DNA from 3 places in the Pantoea sp. XAF26B01_ASV70 genome. Region 2 is predicted to be linked to each of the others. Evidence: riboswitches for the same ligand, from Rfam matches in the RefSeq annotation. Region 2 holds a riboswitch; each other region holds the start of a gene.
The links. Region 2 has a riboswitch for thiamine pyrophosphate ahead of thiM (hydroxyethylthiazole kinase). Riboswitches for the same ligand answer to the same signal wherever they lie in the genome.

Region 1: another riboswitch for thiamine pyrophosphate. It lies ahead of ACX8ZY_RS19930 (TenA family protein); the one in region 2 lies ahead of thiM (hydroxyethylthiazole kinase).
Region 3: another riboswitch for thiamine pyrophosphate. It lies ahead of ACX8ZY_RS21350 (FAD-dependent oxidoreductase); the one in region 2 lies ahead of thiM (hydroxyethylthiazole kinase).

Annotation. Positions count from the first base shown of each region.
Region 1 is NZ_JBTNCJ010000002.1:88,913-92,817, forward strand. It holds gene ACX8ZY_RS19920 (ABC transporter permease) at 1-583, opposite strand, end outside; gene ACX8ZY_RS19925 (ABC transporter ATP-binding protein) at 580-1,320, opposite strand; gene ACX8ZY_RS19930 (TenA family protein) at 1,317-2,018, opposite strand; TPP riboswitch at 2,087-2,189, opposite strand; gene ACX8ZY_RS19935 (6-phospho-beta-glucosidase) at 2,296-3,726, opposite strand; gene ascF (PTS cellobiose/arbutin/salicin transporter subunit IIBC) at 3,763-3,905, opposite strand, start outside.
Region 2 is NZ_CM137251.1:1,533,190-1,537,094, forward strand. It holds gene ahpF (alkyl hydroperoxide reductase subunit F) at 1-452, shown strand, start outside; gene ACX8ZY_RS07230 (AEC family transporter) at 515-1,474, opposite strand; gene ACX8ZY_RS07235 (hypothetical protein) at 1,572-1,769, opposite strand; TPP riboswitch at 2,077-2,177, shown strand; gene thiM (hydroxyethylthiazole kinase) at 2,212-3,009, shown strand; gene thiD (bifunctional hydroxymethylpyrimidine kinase/phosphomethylpyrimidine kinase) at 2,996-3,796, shown strand; gene ACX8ZY_RS07250 (GntR family transcriptional regulator) at 3,849-3,905, opposite strand, start outside.
Region 3 is NZ_JBTNCJ010000002.1:391,567-395,471, forward strand. It holds gene ACX8ZY_RS21340 (thiazole synthase) at 1-153, opposite strand, end outside; gene thiS (sulfur carrier protein ThiS) at 156-353, opposite strand; gene ACX8ZY_RS21350 (FAD-dependent oxidoreductase) at 343-1,281, opposite strand; TPP riboswitch at 1,413-1,532, opposite strand; gene ACX8ZY_RS21355 (cysteine hydrolase family protein) at 1,596-2,141, opposite strand; gene ACX8ZY_RS21360 (ArsR/SmtB family transcription factor) at 2,387-2,701, opposite strand; gene ACX8ZY_RS21365 (alkene reductase) at 2,718-3,836, opposite strand.

The DNA of each region.
Region 1 (3,905 bases), on a different replicon from region 2:
CGATGATTGCGCCTATTGGCGCGACGGCTGCCGCCATCCGCAATCCTGAGCCCAGGGCGGGCAGCGCGGCTAACAGCCGGACATGGCGCAGTTGCGCTGCAGGTGATGCGCCCAGCGTGCGGGCCAGATCGAGATAGCCGGGCGTGACGCTACGCAGGCCATCAAAAAAGGCGGAGGTCACCGGGAAGAAGATTACGAGGACGGCCATCGCGACCTTTGCGCCCATGCCGAAACCAAACCAGAGCACCAGCAGCGGCGCCAGGGCAAAAACCGGAATCGCCTGGCTGGTGATCACCAGCGGCATCATCCAGCGCTGCAGCCACGGTGAAAAGGTCATACCCAGCGCCAGCACGCTCCCAAGCAGCACGCCGAGGGCCATGCCGCTGACGATCTCGGTCAGGGTAATCAAAGTGTGATGGCCGAGATAACCTGCGTTTTGCCACAGTGCGATGACGACCGCAGCGGGTGAGGGCAGCAGAAAGGCCGGAACCGAAGTCAGCGTGGCGAGCCACCACAGCGCAATTAGTCCGGCAAACAGCATCACTCCACGGTGAAGACCGGCAAAACCTTTGTGTAATCTCATCCCGCTATCCTGCTCAGCTGCTTCAGCAATGCGGCCTGACTCTGCATTACCTGTATGTCGTCTGCAGCCCGCGGTGGCTGGCCCGCCAGGGGCGGGCAGGTTTCAATTCCCGCAGAACCGATCACCAGCATGTGGTGACTGAGCCGACTGGCTTCAGCGGCGTCATGGGTAATCAGCAGCACGGTGTGTCCGACCAGCACTTCTGCGGCCAGCGTCTGGATCTGAGCGCGGGTGAGTGCATCCAGTGCGGAGAAGGGCTCATCCATCAGCACAACGGGCTGACGGGTGTAGAGGGTGCGGGCCAGCGCGGCGCGCTGACGCATCCCGCCGGAAAGTGTCGCGGGTCGCGCGTTTGCAGAATGGCTAAGACCTACCCGCATCAGCAGATGCTGCGCCCAGTCGCGATCGGCGCTTTCACCTTTCAGGCGACTGGCGAGGCAGACATTTTGTTCAACCGTCAGCCATGGATAGAGCAGATCCTGTTGCCCCATCCAGGCGATGCGTCCGGTCAGTGGCAGGCCGTCGCTGCCGCTGACCTGCCCGGCGGTGGGTGGCGTCAGACCAGCAATAACCCGCATCAGGCTGCTTTTTCCGACGCCGCTGGCACCCAGTAAAGCGGTAAAAGCACCGCCCGCGATCTCCAGATCAAGCTGGCTGAAGAGTGGCTGCTGGCCATAATTCAGGCTGAGCTGGCGAATTGAAATGCCTGGCGGCACCGGACTGCACGGCAGGTTCATGAGCTGATCCGCTGGGCGGCAGCATGGTTGAGACCCATCTGCCAGAAAGCGGCTTCCAGCCGGGTTGCAGTGGTGAAGATCGCCTCCAGCGGGTGAAACCGGTGTTCACCGGCACGCTGCCGGGCCAGGGTTTCAAACAGTGAAAGTGAGGAGCGAACGCCAGCCAGATAGGCTTCGTCGCCGTAATTTTCTATCCATGCCGCGTAAGGATTCCCCTCAAAGCGGGTTGCGGGATCATGCAGTAGTGTCAGGCCAATTTCAGCGTAACCGGCAACGCACGGCATCAGCGCGGTCAGCAGCTCCAGCGCATCCCCGGTGTGACCCACGTCCAGCACGTAGCGGGTGTAGTTGAGCGTTTCCACGGCTTCGGGTTCACTCGCCATAGCCGCCTCGCTGATGCCCCATTGCTGGCAGTAAGCCTGGTGAAGTGGCAGTTCGCTGACGATAGCGTTAAGCGATGCCGTTGCGCTGCGTAAGGCTGCAGGCTCGGAAAGTTTGCTGATCAGCAGGCCCCAGGCACGGGCGAAGTGCAACAGAAACAGATAATCCTGGGTGAGATAGTGGCGGAAGGCGGCGGGTGGCAGGGTGCCCTGACCGAGTTGCCGCACAAAATCGTGCCCGATATAGGCGTGCCATTGACTGCCCGCCTGCTGGCGCAGACGACCATAAAAGCCGGTGTCGAAAAGCGGATGTGACATAGGATCTCCAGTAACAGGGAGATCCGGGCATACGGTCTGGAACAGGGAATGTTGCAGGAGATGACGCAGAAAATCTGCCGACCCGTCCCTTCGCTGGCATGACCCAGATCAGGTTCAAAGGGTTCGGCTTACGCCATCTCAGCCCATTACAGGACACCCCTCGGAGACATTGGTTATACGATAATTACTGCCGGAGTACAACGGCAGTAATAAGCGTTCTGTTCCGGCGTTGCTGTCGCGCCAGTAACAGCATGACGATAGATTTTAAGTGACGTTGTCACTCAAGATCCGCACCATTACTGGCAATGACTTTTTTGTACCACCAGAAGGATTTCTTCCGCGTGCGCGCCAGCGTGCCGTTACCCAGGTCGTCGCGGTCAACATAGACAAATCCGTAGCGCTTGCTCATTTCACCCGTTGAGGCGGCAACCAGATCGATACAGCCCCAGCTGGTGTAACCCATCACTGGCACGCCATCCTCGATCGCGTCGCCCATGGCGCGGATATGTTCGCGCAGATAGCTGATGCGGTAATCATCGTTGATCTCGCCATTTGATTCGATCTCATCGCGCGCGCCCAGGCCATTCTCCACCAGAAACAGCGGCTTCTGATAGCGGTCATACATCATATTCATCGTGATGCGTAAGCCGAGCGGATCGATACCCCAGCCCCACTCACTGCGCGGTACATGCGGATTGGTCAGGGATTTCACCACATTGGCGGCGCTGCTGTTCTGCTCATTCATCTCTGCCGAGGCGCAACGTGAGGCGTAATAGCTGAACGAGACAAAATCGACGCTGTTTTTCAGAATGTCGGCATCGCCGTCAGCGATCTCAAGCGTCACACCTTTTTCACGGAACACGCGCGCGGCGTAGGCCGGATAGGCCCCACGCGCCTGCACATCAATAAAGAACAGGTTTTCGCGATCCTTTTCCAGCGCAGCCCAGACATCTTCCGGCTTGCTCGACCAGGGATAGAAGTTGCCGCCTGCCAGCATGCAGCCGACCTGGTTCATCGGATTTACTTCATGCGCGATGCGCGTTACCAGCGCGCTGGCGACCAGTTCATGATGGGCCGCCTGATACTTTACCTGATCCTTGTTCTCACCGGGTTCGAACACCAGACCGGCGCCGGAAAACGGGCTGTGCAGCAGGATATTAATCTCATTGAAGGTCAGCCAGTATTTCACCAGGCCATCAAACGCCTCAAAGCAGCTGCGGGCATAGCGGGCAAAAAAGTCGACCATTTTGCGATTGCGCCACGAGCCATATTCAGTCACCAGATGCATCGGCACATCAAAGTGACAGAGCGTGACCAGCGGTTCGATATTATATTTCCGGCACTCCTCAAAGACCGCGCGGTAAAAGGCGATGCCTTGCGGATTGGGCGTCAGTTCATCGCCATTGGGATAGAGACGGCTCCACGCAATCGACGTGCGGAACACGCTGAACCCCATCTCCGCCATCAGCGCAATGTCTTCCGGATAGCGGTGATAAAAATCGATGGCTTCATGGCTGGGATAAAATTCATCGTCACGCAGGGTAAAACGCTTTTCCAGACCGAGTTTGACCGGCATACGGTGCGGGCCATGTGGAATCATGTCGACGGTGGTTAAGCCCTTTCCGCCTTCACGAAAGCCGCCTTCACTCTGGTTGGCGGCCAGTGCGCCGCCCCATAAAAATCCTTGCGGAAACCTTGAATCAGACATGCAATCCTCTTTTCCGGGTCAGCGTGACCCTTTCCTTTAGTGGCTATTAATCGCGTTAGCGCGTTCGGTAACGGGCGCAGGTTGCGTTGCGCTTTCGGGTGCGGTTTTGGTTTCGGGTTCGGTTTCAGGAATATCTTCAAAACCTAACAGCAGCGTCAGCACAAATGACAGCACCACAG
Region 2 (3,905 bases):
ATCTGGCCGGTATCGTCGAACACGTTACGCTGCTGGAGTTTGCCGGTGAGATGCGCGCCGATCAGGTGCTGCAGGATAAGCTGCGCAGCCTGAAGAACGTGGATGTGATCCTGAACGCGCAAACCACCGAAGTGAAAGGCGACGGCACCAAAGTTACCGGCCTGCACTATATCGACCGTACGACGCAGACCACTCATGAGCTGCCGCTCTCCGGTATCTTCGTTCAGATCGGTCTGCTGCCGAATACCCCATGGCTGGAAGGTGCGGTTGAGCGCAACAAAATGGGTGAGATCATCATCGATGGTAAATGCGAAACTAGCCTGAAAGGCGTGTTCGCCGCGGGCGACTGCACCACCGTACCGTACAAGCAGATCATCATCGCCAGCGGCGAAGGTGCTAAAGCCTCACTGAGCGCTTTTGACTATCTGATTCGTACCAAATCGGCTGAGTAACTTTTAGTTAGCCAGACAATAGCCCCTCAGCACGCGTGCTGAGGGGCTTTTTTTTTAGCCTGTTAATAGCCCGCCAGCGTCATCAGCATCATCCAGATTGGTGTTGTCACCGCCGCAAACACGGTAGAAAAGAGCATGCTCGCCGCCGCCGGGCCGGTAATGACATTAAACTTCTGCGACATCAGATAGACGTTAACCCCGACTGCCATCGATCCCAGCAGCACCACCACTTTACTCTCCAGCGGCGGCAGATCGGTCAGCCACGCGATAGCCCATACCGTCATCGGTTGCAGCACCAGCTTCAGCAGGCAGATGGTATAGCTCTCTTTTAAGCCATCCCGCACCCGATAGTGCGCCAGGCTCATGCCCAGCGTCACCAGCGACAAGGGTGCGGCCAGTGAGGCCAGCATCTTTAGCGGTTCAGCGGCCAGCAGCGGCAAGGGACGTTGCAGAAAGCTCCAGGCTGTACCGCTGAGAATACCGATGATCAGCGGATTCTTCAGCACGCCGAGCAGGGTGCGCCAGAGTCCTTCCAGCGAGAAGCTGCCCTGTTTTGCCCACTCGACCGAAACGGTCAGTAAGGTCCAGAGGATCAAGCTGTTAAACACCAGCACCAGCGCCACCGGGGGCAGGGCTTCTGGCCCCAGCAGCACCGTGGCCACCGGGATCCCCAGCATGACGTTATTGGAAAAGATGCCGCCCAGCGCAAAAACCGACGCCGCTACGCCATCCAGATTAAACAGCCTTGTTGCCAGCAGTCGTCCCACGATAAACACCAGCAGGCAACTGCCGAAAAAGGCCAGCAACAGGCGCGCATCCACCGGCGGACTTTGCGAGAAGGTGCTCATCACCCGAAACAGCATGCAGGGCAGGGCAACGTTAAACACAAAGCGGTTCATCCCTTCGCTGATGCTGGCGGGCCATTTCCCGAGGCGCGTCAGGCAGTACCCCAGCAGGATCAGGATAAACAGCGGGGCTGACAGGTAAATTTGATGGCTTAAGCTTTCAAACAGCAGTGGCATAGAGAGAGTCTGGTCAGACGATGATTAGTTACCAGACTAACAAATTGCTAACTAACTGTTAACCTGAGCTGTGTCCGGAATGACCGTTGCCGGGACGCTAACCTAACCAGCGGCGCGCCTGCCGATCGCTGATGTCGCGATAATAGACCCGGTGAATAATTTCGCCACAGCCTGTGCAACGGGCGGAGATATAGGTGGAGAGGTACTGTCTGCCATTGGGTGCCACGGCACCCCTGCGTTCAATATTAATATCCTGCCATCGATGGCGGTGTGGAATAAGCGCTAAAAATCGCATCATACATCCTGAATAGTATGAAGTTCCGCTTCAGGAGTTTTCTAACCCCATGAAATAAAGTGTTTTTTACGATGATGCTGCAAGCAGGTTAATTATTATGGGATAACCAGAGTCACTGCGGGAAATATTACCTATCCGGGTAATAAGCGGGGCTACCTATAAAGAGGTATCTCGTTAACCCGCAGCATTAAGCCTTTTTTTGCACCCTCAGGCGTTGATCGGGATCATGTGAATTGTTTCAGCTCTGATTATTTCCCAGGCGGGAGTCGCTTGCTTTCGCTGCGCGGCTTGCCTATGCTGCAAGCCGTAATACGACTCGGGGTGCCGCTTTCCACACGGAAAGGGCTGAGAAAAACCCGCTGACCTGAACTGGATAATGCCAGCGTAGGGAAGTCTGATGCCTGACCGCATTCGCCTTCTTGTTCGCCGGTTGGGAGCTACGATGACACATCAATCTCAACACCTTTCTGCCGCGCACTTCGCGCCCATTCTGCACGCTTTCCGGCGCCAGTCACCGCTGGTGCACTGTATGACCAATGACGTGGTCCAGAACTTCACCGCCAACGTGTTGCTGGCACTCCATGCCTCACCGGCGATGGTGATCGATGCCGCTGAGGCTGCCCAGTTCAGTAGCATGGCCGATGCACTGCTGATTAACGTGGGCACCTTAACCCGCGATCGCCAGCAGGCGATGCAGGCTGCCGTCACCGCGGCTAATCAGGCGGGCACGCCCTGGACACTCGATCCGGTTGCCGTCGGCGCGCTGACGCTGCGCAGTGACTTCTGCCAGCAGTTGTTAAACCAGCAACCGGCGGTGATTCGGGGGAATGCGTCAGAGATTCTGGCGCTGGCACAACAGGCCAGCGGCGGGCGCGGTGTCGACACGCTGCATCAGGCGGATGCAGCACTCGATGCGGCCCAACAGCTCGCGGAAACCTGGAGCACGCTGGTGGTCGTCACCGGTGAAGTGGACTACGCCACCGATGGTCAGCGACTCCTTGCTGTACACGGTGGAAGCCCCTTAATGACACAGGTAGTCGGGACCGGCTGCGCCCTCTCGGCAGTGGTGGCGGGTTTCAGCTCTCTGCCTGGCGATCGGCTGATGAATGTCGCGGCCGCCTGTCAGGTGATGGCGCTGGCGGGTGAAAAGGCAGCGGCGCAGGCTGCCGGCCCCGGCAGCTTTGCCACGGCGTTTATTGATGCACTCTGGACGCTGGAGGGTAATCATGAAGCGTATTAACGCTCTGACGATTGCGGGTACCGATCCCAGCGGCGGCGCAGGGATTCAGGCCGATCTCAAGACCTTCTCCGCTCTGGGAGCCTATGGCACCAGCGTCATCACCGCGCTGGTGGCACAGAACACCTGCGGCGTGCAGTCGGTTTATCGCATTACGCCTGACTTTGTTGCTGCCCAGCTCGATTCGGTGCTCAGTGATGTGCGCATCGACAGCGCAAAAATTGGCATGCTGTCAGAAACAGCTATCGTGGAGCAGGTTGCGGCCCGGCTGAGCAATGCGGCAATCCCGTTTATCGTGCTGGACACGGTCATGGTTGCGAAAAGTGGTGATGCGCTGCTCTCGCCAGACGCCGTAGCCAGTGTTCGGGAGCTGTTATTGCCGCAGGTCTCGCTGATCACGCCTAATCTGCCGGAAGCGGCGGCGTTGCTGGACTGCGCCATTGCGGCAGATGAAAAGGAAATGCGCGAGCAGGGACGGGCATTGCTGGCACTGGGCTGTCAGGCCGTGCTGATGAAGGGCGGTCACCTTGCGGCGGCAGAGAGCCCGGACTGGCTGATCACGCACTCAGCAGAGCAGCGATTCAGTACGCCGCGGGTGAATACCCGTCATACGCACGGCACCGGCTGTACGCTGTCGGCAGCCTTAGCCGCGTTGCGACCACGTCATGCTGACTGGGCAGAGACGATTGGGGAAGCCAAAAACTGGTTACAGCAGGCGTTGCTACAGGCGGATTCGCTGGAGGTCGGGAAGGGTATCGGGCCGGTTCACCATTTTCATCAATGGTGGTAACGACGAAGGCCCGCATCGACCTGGTAATCAGGTGGTACGGGCGGTTTCAGGTTCAGGGTGCTTCAAACCAGGCGCTGTTACGCTCGGCAATCGGGGTGATAGAGAAGAT
Region 3 (3,905 bases), on a different replicon from region 2:
GCGGAAAGCGCCGCCTTCACTGCCTTCCCGTCGCAGGCTGACGGTAATAATTTCCGCGCCTGACGCGTTGATCGCCTGATGCAGAATGTCCGGTGACGGATAACCGGCCGTGCCGAGCAGAAATCGGGATTGCGGAGTAAATTGATAGAACATGGTTAACCTCCCTGCATCGGTGACAGGATTTCGAGCTGGTTGCCCGCCTCAAGTTGCTGGCTGGCATAGCGGCTACGCGGTACAAACTCCCCGTTCAGCGCGGTGGCGACGGTCCGCGGATCGATCTGCTGCTCCGCCATAAGCTCCGCCAGCGTCGTTGCGCCGGTTTCAATCGTGCGTCCATTCAGTTCAACGCGCATGAGTCATCTCCTGAGTCAGTTGCAGCATAAGTTTTTCAGCCATGATCGGGGCCAGCAAAAAGCCGTGGCGGTAGAGGCCGTTAAGTGAGAAACGGCCATTTTCGTAGCGGACTTCCGGCAGGTTCTGCCGGTAAGCAGGACGCAGACCGGTGCCGCTCTCCACGATCCGCGCTTCGGCAAGCGCCGGATGCAGGCTGTAAGCGGCGCTGAGCAATTCCATCATCGCCCGGGCGCTGATCGGGCTGCTGTCGTGGCTTTCGACCATGGTGGCACCCAGCATGAAGTGGCCCCCGGCACGCGGCACCAGATAGCAGGGAAAGCGCGGGTGCAGCAGCCGGACAGGACGGGAGAGTTGTACGTCGGATGTGTGCAGGATCACCATTTCGCCCCGCACGGCGCGCAGGGCGGGCTGCCGATCGGTGGCGTGGATGCCACGGCAGTCGATGATTTTGCCGCCGGGTTTACCACTGTGAAAGGGGACGCCAGCCTGTTGCAGTTTGTCGCGCAGTTGCTGCAAGGCGCGGCGCGGATCGAGATGCGCCTCTGCGGCGAAAAACAGGCCGCGGGCAAAGCGGTTTTCCAGCGCGGGTTCGATGTCACCGGGAGAGACCCACTGATGCTGCTGCGTCATACTGGCGAAGCGCGTGAGTTCGCGGCTGTCACGCGGCGGAGCAACCACCAGCGTGCCCTGCTGTTCCACGCCATCAACGCGTTTCGCCCACCATCTGGCCGCGTGCTGGCCCCATTCGATCACCTGTGGCGGTGCGCTTTCTGCTTCACACCAGGGCGCGAGCATGCCGCCCGCCCAGTGCGAGGCCGCACGGCAGTCAGGCTGAGTAATAACTTCGACCGTTTCTCCCCGCTCCAGCAGCAGCGTGGCGACACAAAGCCCGGCAACGCCGCTGCCGAGCACCGACCAGCGGCTCATGGTGTCCACCGGACAGGAAAAGAAAGATTCAGGATGAGATATTTCAATTTGGCCTCGTTATCCGTTAACGAAGACCCGTGATACAGAGGGAAAAGGCAGGAACGTTGCGAATGCGCCCCTGCGGCAAGTATCTGATGAGATACCCGTCTTCCTACGCCAGTATCAACTGGGTCAGGTTCTAAGGGTCGCTAAGCCGCGCGGTGCGCTATTAGCCTCTCAGTCTCTCTGGCGAGACTCCCCTGACGGATTTAGTTGTAAGTTAAGCAGACAGCTTCGTCAAGCAGACTGCATAGAACCGGGTAAGAAAATCGGACTTAACCGGCAGAACCGAAATGCCAGTCAGTTGCGGTTGCCAGCGTCACAAAGGGGCCCGCCAGCGTCTGGTTGTGATGCGCAATAATCTTCTCCGCAGAGAGGTGGGGATTATCGACGGTGGTGTGCGCATCGGAAATCAGTACGACGTTAAAACCCAGCTCCGGGGCTGCCCGACAGGTAGTATCAACGCAGAACTCTGTTTTCATCCCCGCAATCACCAGTTGCTTAATGCCCTTTTGCTTCAGCTGAAGCTGCAGGCCAGTATCCCTGAAACAGCTGGGATATCTTTTGGTGAAGACGACATCACTCTGCGGGTTAACCTGCAATTCCGGGATCAGGCGCGTCAGCGGGCTTTGCTCGTTAAAAGGGGAATCATCCGGGCCGATATGGCGTGCGAAAAAGAGGGGGACGGCAGAAGCCCGGGCTTTAGTAATGAGAATTGAGGTATTCGACAAGATCGAATTTGCGGCAAAGGGAGCCTCGGGACCATTAAAAAGGCCCTGCTGCATGTCGATAATTAAAAGTGCACTTTCAGATGTAACCATGACCTGTCTCCATTCAGTTTTTAAGAACGGAGAACAGCTCCCCGTCCGGTTCGGCGGGGAGTGAGAATCTGTTGTGTCAGGTGCCAGTCACAGAGTCGCTCACGCCGCCGCCAGAGGCGGTGGTGGTGACGGTTGTGAAAGACAGAACTGACATAAACATTTTCTGACCCTGAGTTAATGCGTTCGGTGAAGTCACCCTCAGAAGGATGGTGCTGACATCTACATTACCCTGTACGCCGTCGCTTTTAAAGCGCCTGCAGCGATTGGGTTACCGCATCGGTTATTTCACGAATGCGCGGTTCGGCGCGGCGATAGTAAGTCCATTTCCCGACTTTGCTGGCTTCAACCAGCCCCGCATTGTGAAGTGCTTTCAGGCATAACGAGGTGGCGGGCTGTGATAAGCCCGCCTTGTCCTGTATGAGGCTGGCACAAACGCCATACTGATCGAAGGGATAGAGCTGGGTATAGCCCGCAAACGCTTCGTCAGGATTTTTAAGCCACTTCAGCACTGCCACTCTGGTCGGGTTGGACAGTAACTTCAGGGCATTTTCGGGGGACATGCCGCCTCACAGAATATCAGGATGGGTAAAATGGATAGTCAGTATAGCCTTTCTCAGTGCCGCCATACAGGGAGGCGTGATCGACCTCATTCAGCGGATATCCTGATTTAATCCGCGCGGGCAAATCGGGATTAGCGATAAATGAGCGGCCAAAACCAAACAGATCGCCCCAGCCTTTTTCCAGCACATGCTGCGCTTTTTCAGCCGTGTAGCGACCCGAATAGATGATCGGAGAGCGGAATGTTTCCCGCAGCGCGACACGGAAGCTCTCTGGCATCTCCGGGCTGTTGTCCCAGTCGGCTTCAGCAATGGAGAGATAGCCAACTTCCAGCTCGTTCAGCAGTGCTGCTGCGCGGATGTAGGTCGCGTGTGGATCACTTTCAACCAGGCCGAGATAGACGCGCTCTTCGTCGGTACTGGTAAACAGAGGTGCAAATCTGACGCCAACGCGGTGGCTGCCAAATACTGAGCTGACCGCCTCAACGACTTCTCGCAGGAAGCGCAGACGATTCTCAGCAGAGCCGCCATATTCATCCGTACGGAAGTTGGTGTGCTCAGAAATAAACTGGTTAATCAGATAACCGTTGGCGGAATGCAGTTCCACACCGTCGAAACCGGCCGCTTTGGCATTCTCCGCCGCGCGTCGGTAAAGCTCTACAATCTCTTTAACTTCCGATGTAGTCAGTGCGCGTGGCTCGCTGGGTGCGGTCAATATGCCGGCGCCAGGCCCGGTTTCAATAAATACCCGGACGTTATCGGCTGCGATGGCTGAAGGGGCAACGGGTGCCTGCTTGCCCGGCTGCAGTTCATTATGCGACACGCGGCCAACATGCCAGAGCTGGCAGAAAATCGTGGCCCCTTGCTGATGTACTGCCTCTGTAACCTTTTTCCAGCCGGCGATCTGCGCTTCGCTGTGGATCCCCGGCGTCCATGCATAGCCCTGCCCGCGAGGCTCAATCTGGGTGCCTTCGGTGATCATCAGTCCCGCGCTGGAACGCTGGCGGTAGTACTCCACCATCATCTCGCCGGGAATGTTGCCCGGTTGTTCACTGCGGCAGCGCGTCAGCGGCGGCAGTACAATGCGGTTACGAAGCTGAAGGTCGCCCAGACTCAAGGGGGTAAAAAGTGACGGCATGACAAAAAATCCTCTGATGTGTGAAGAGGCGACATTATATTTACACATTTAAATTTGTAAATGTGTAAT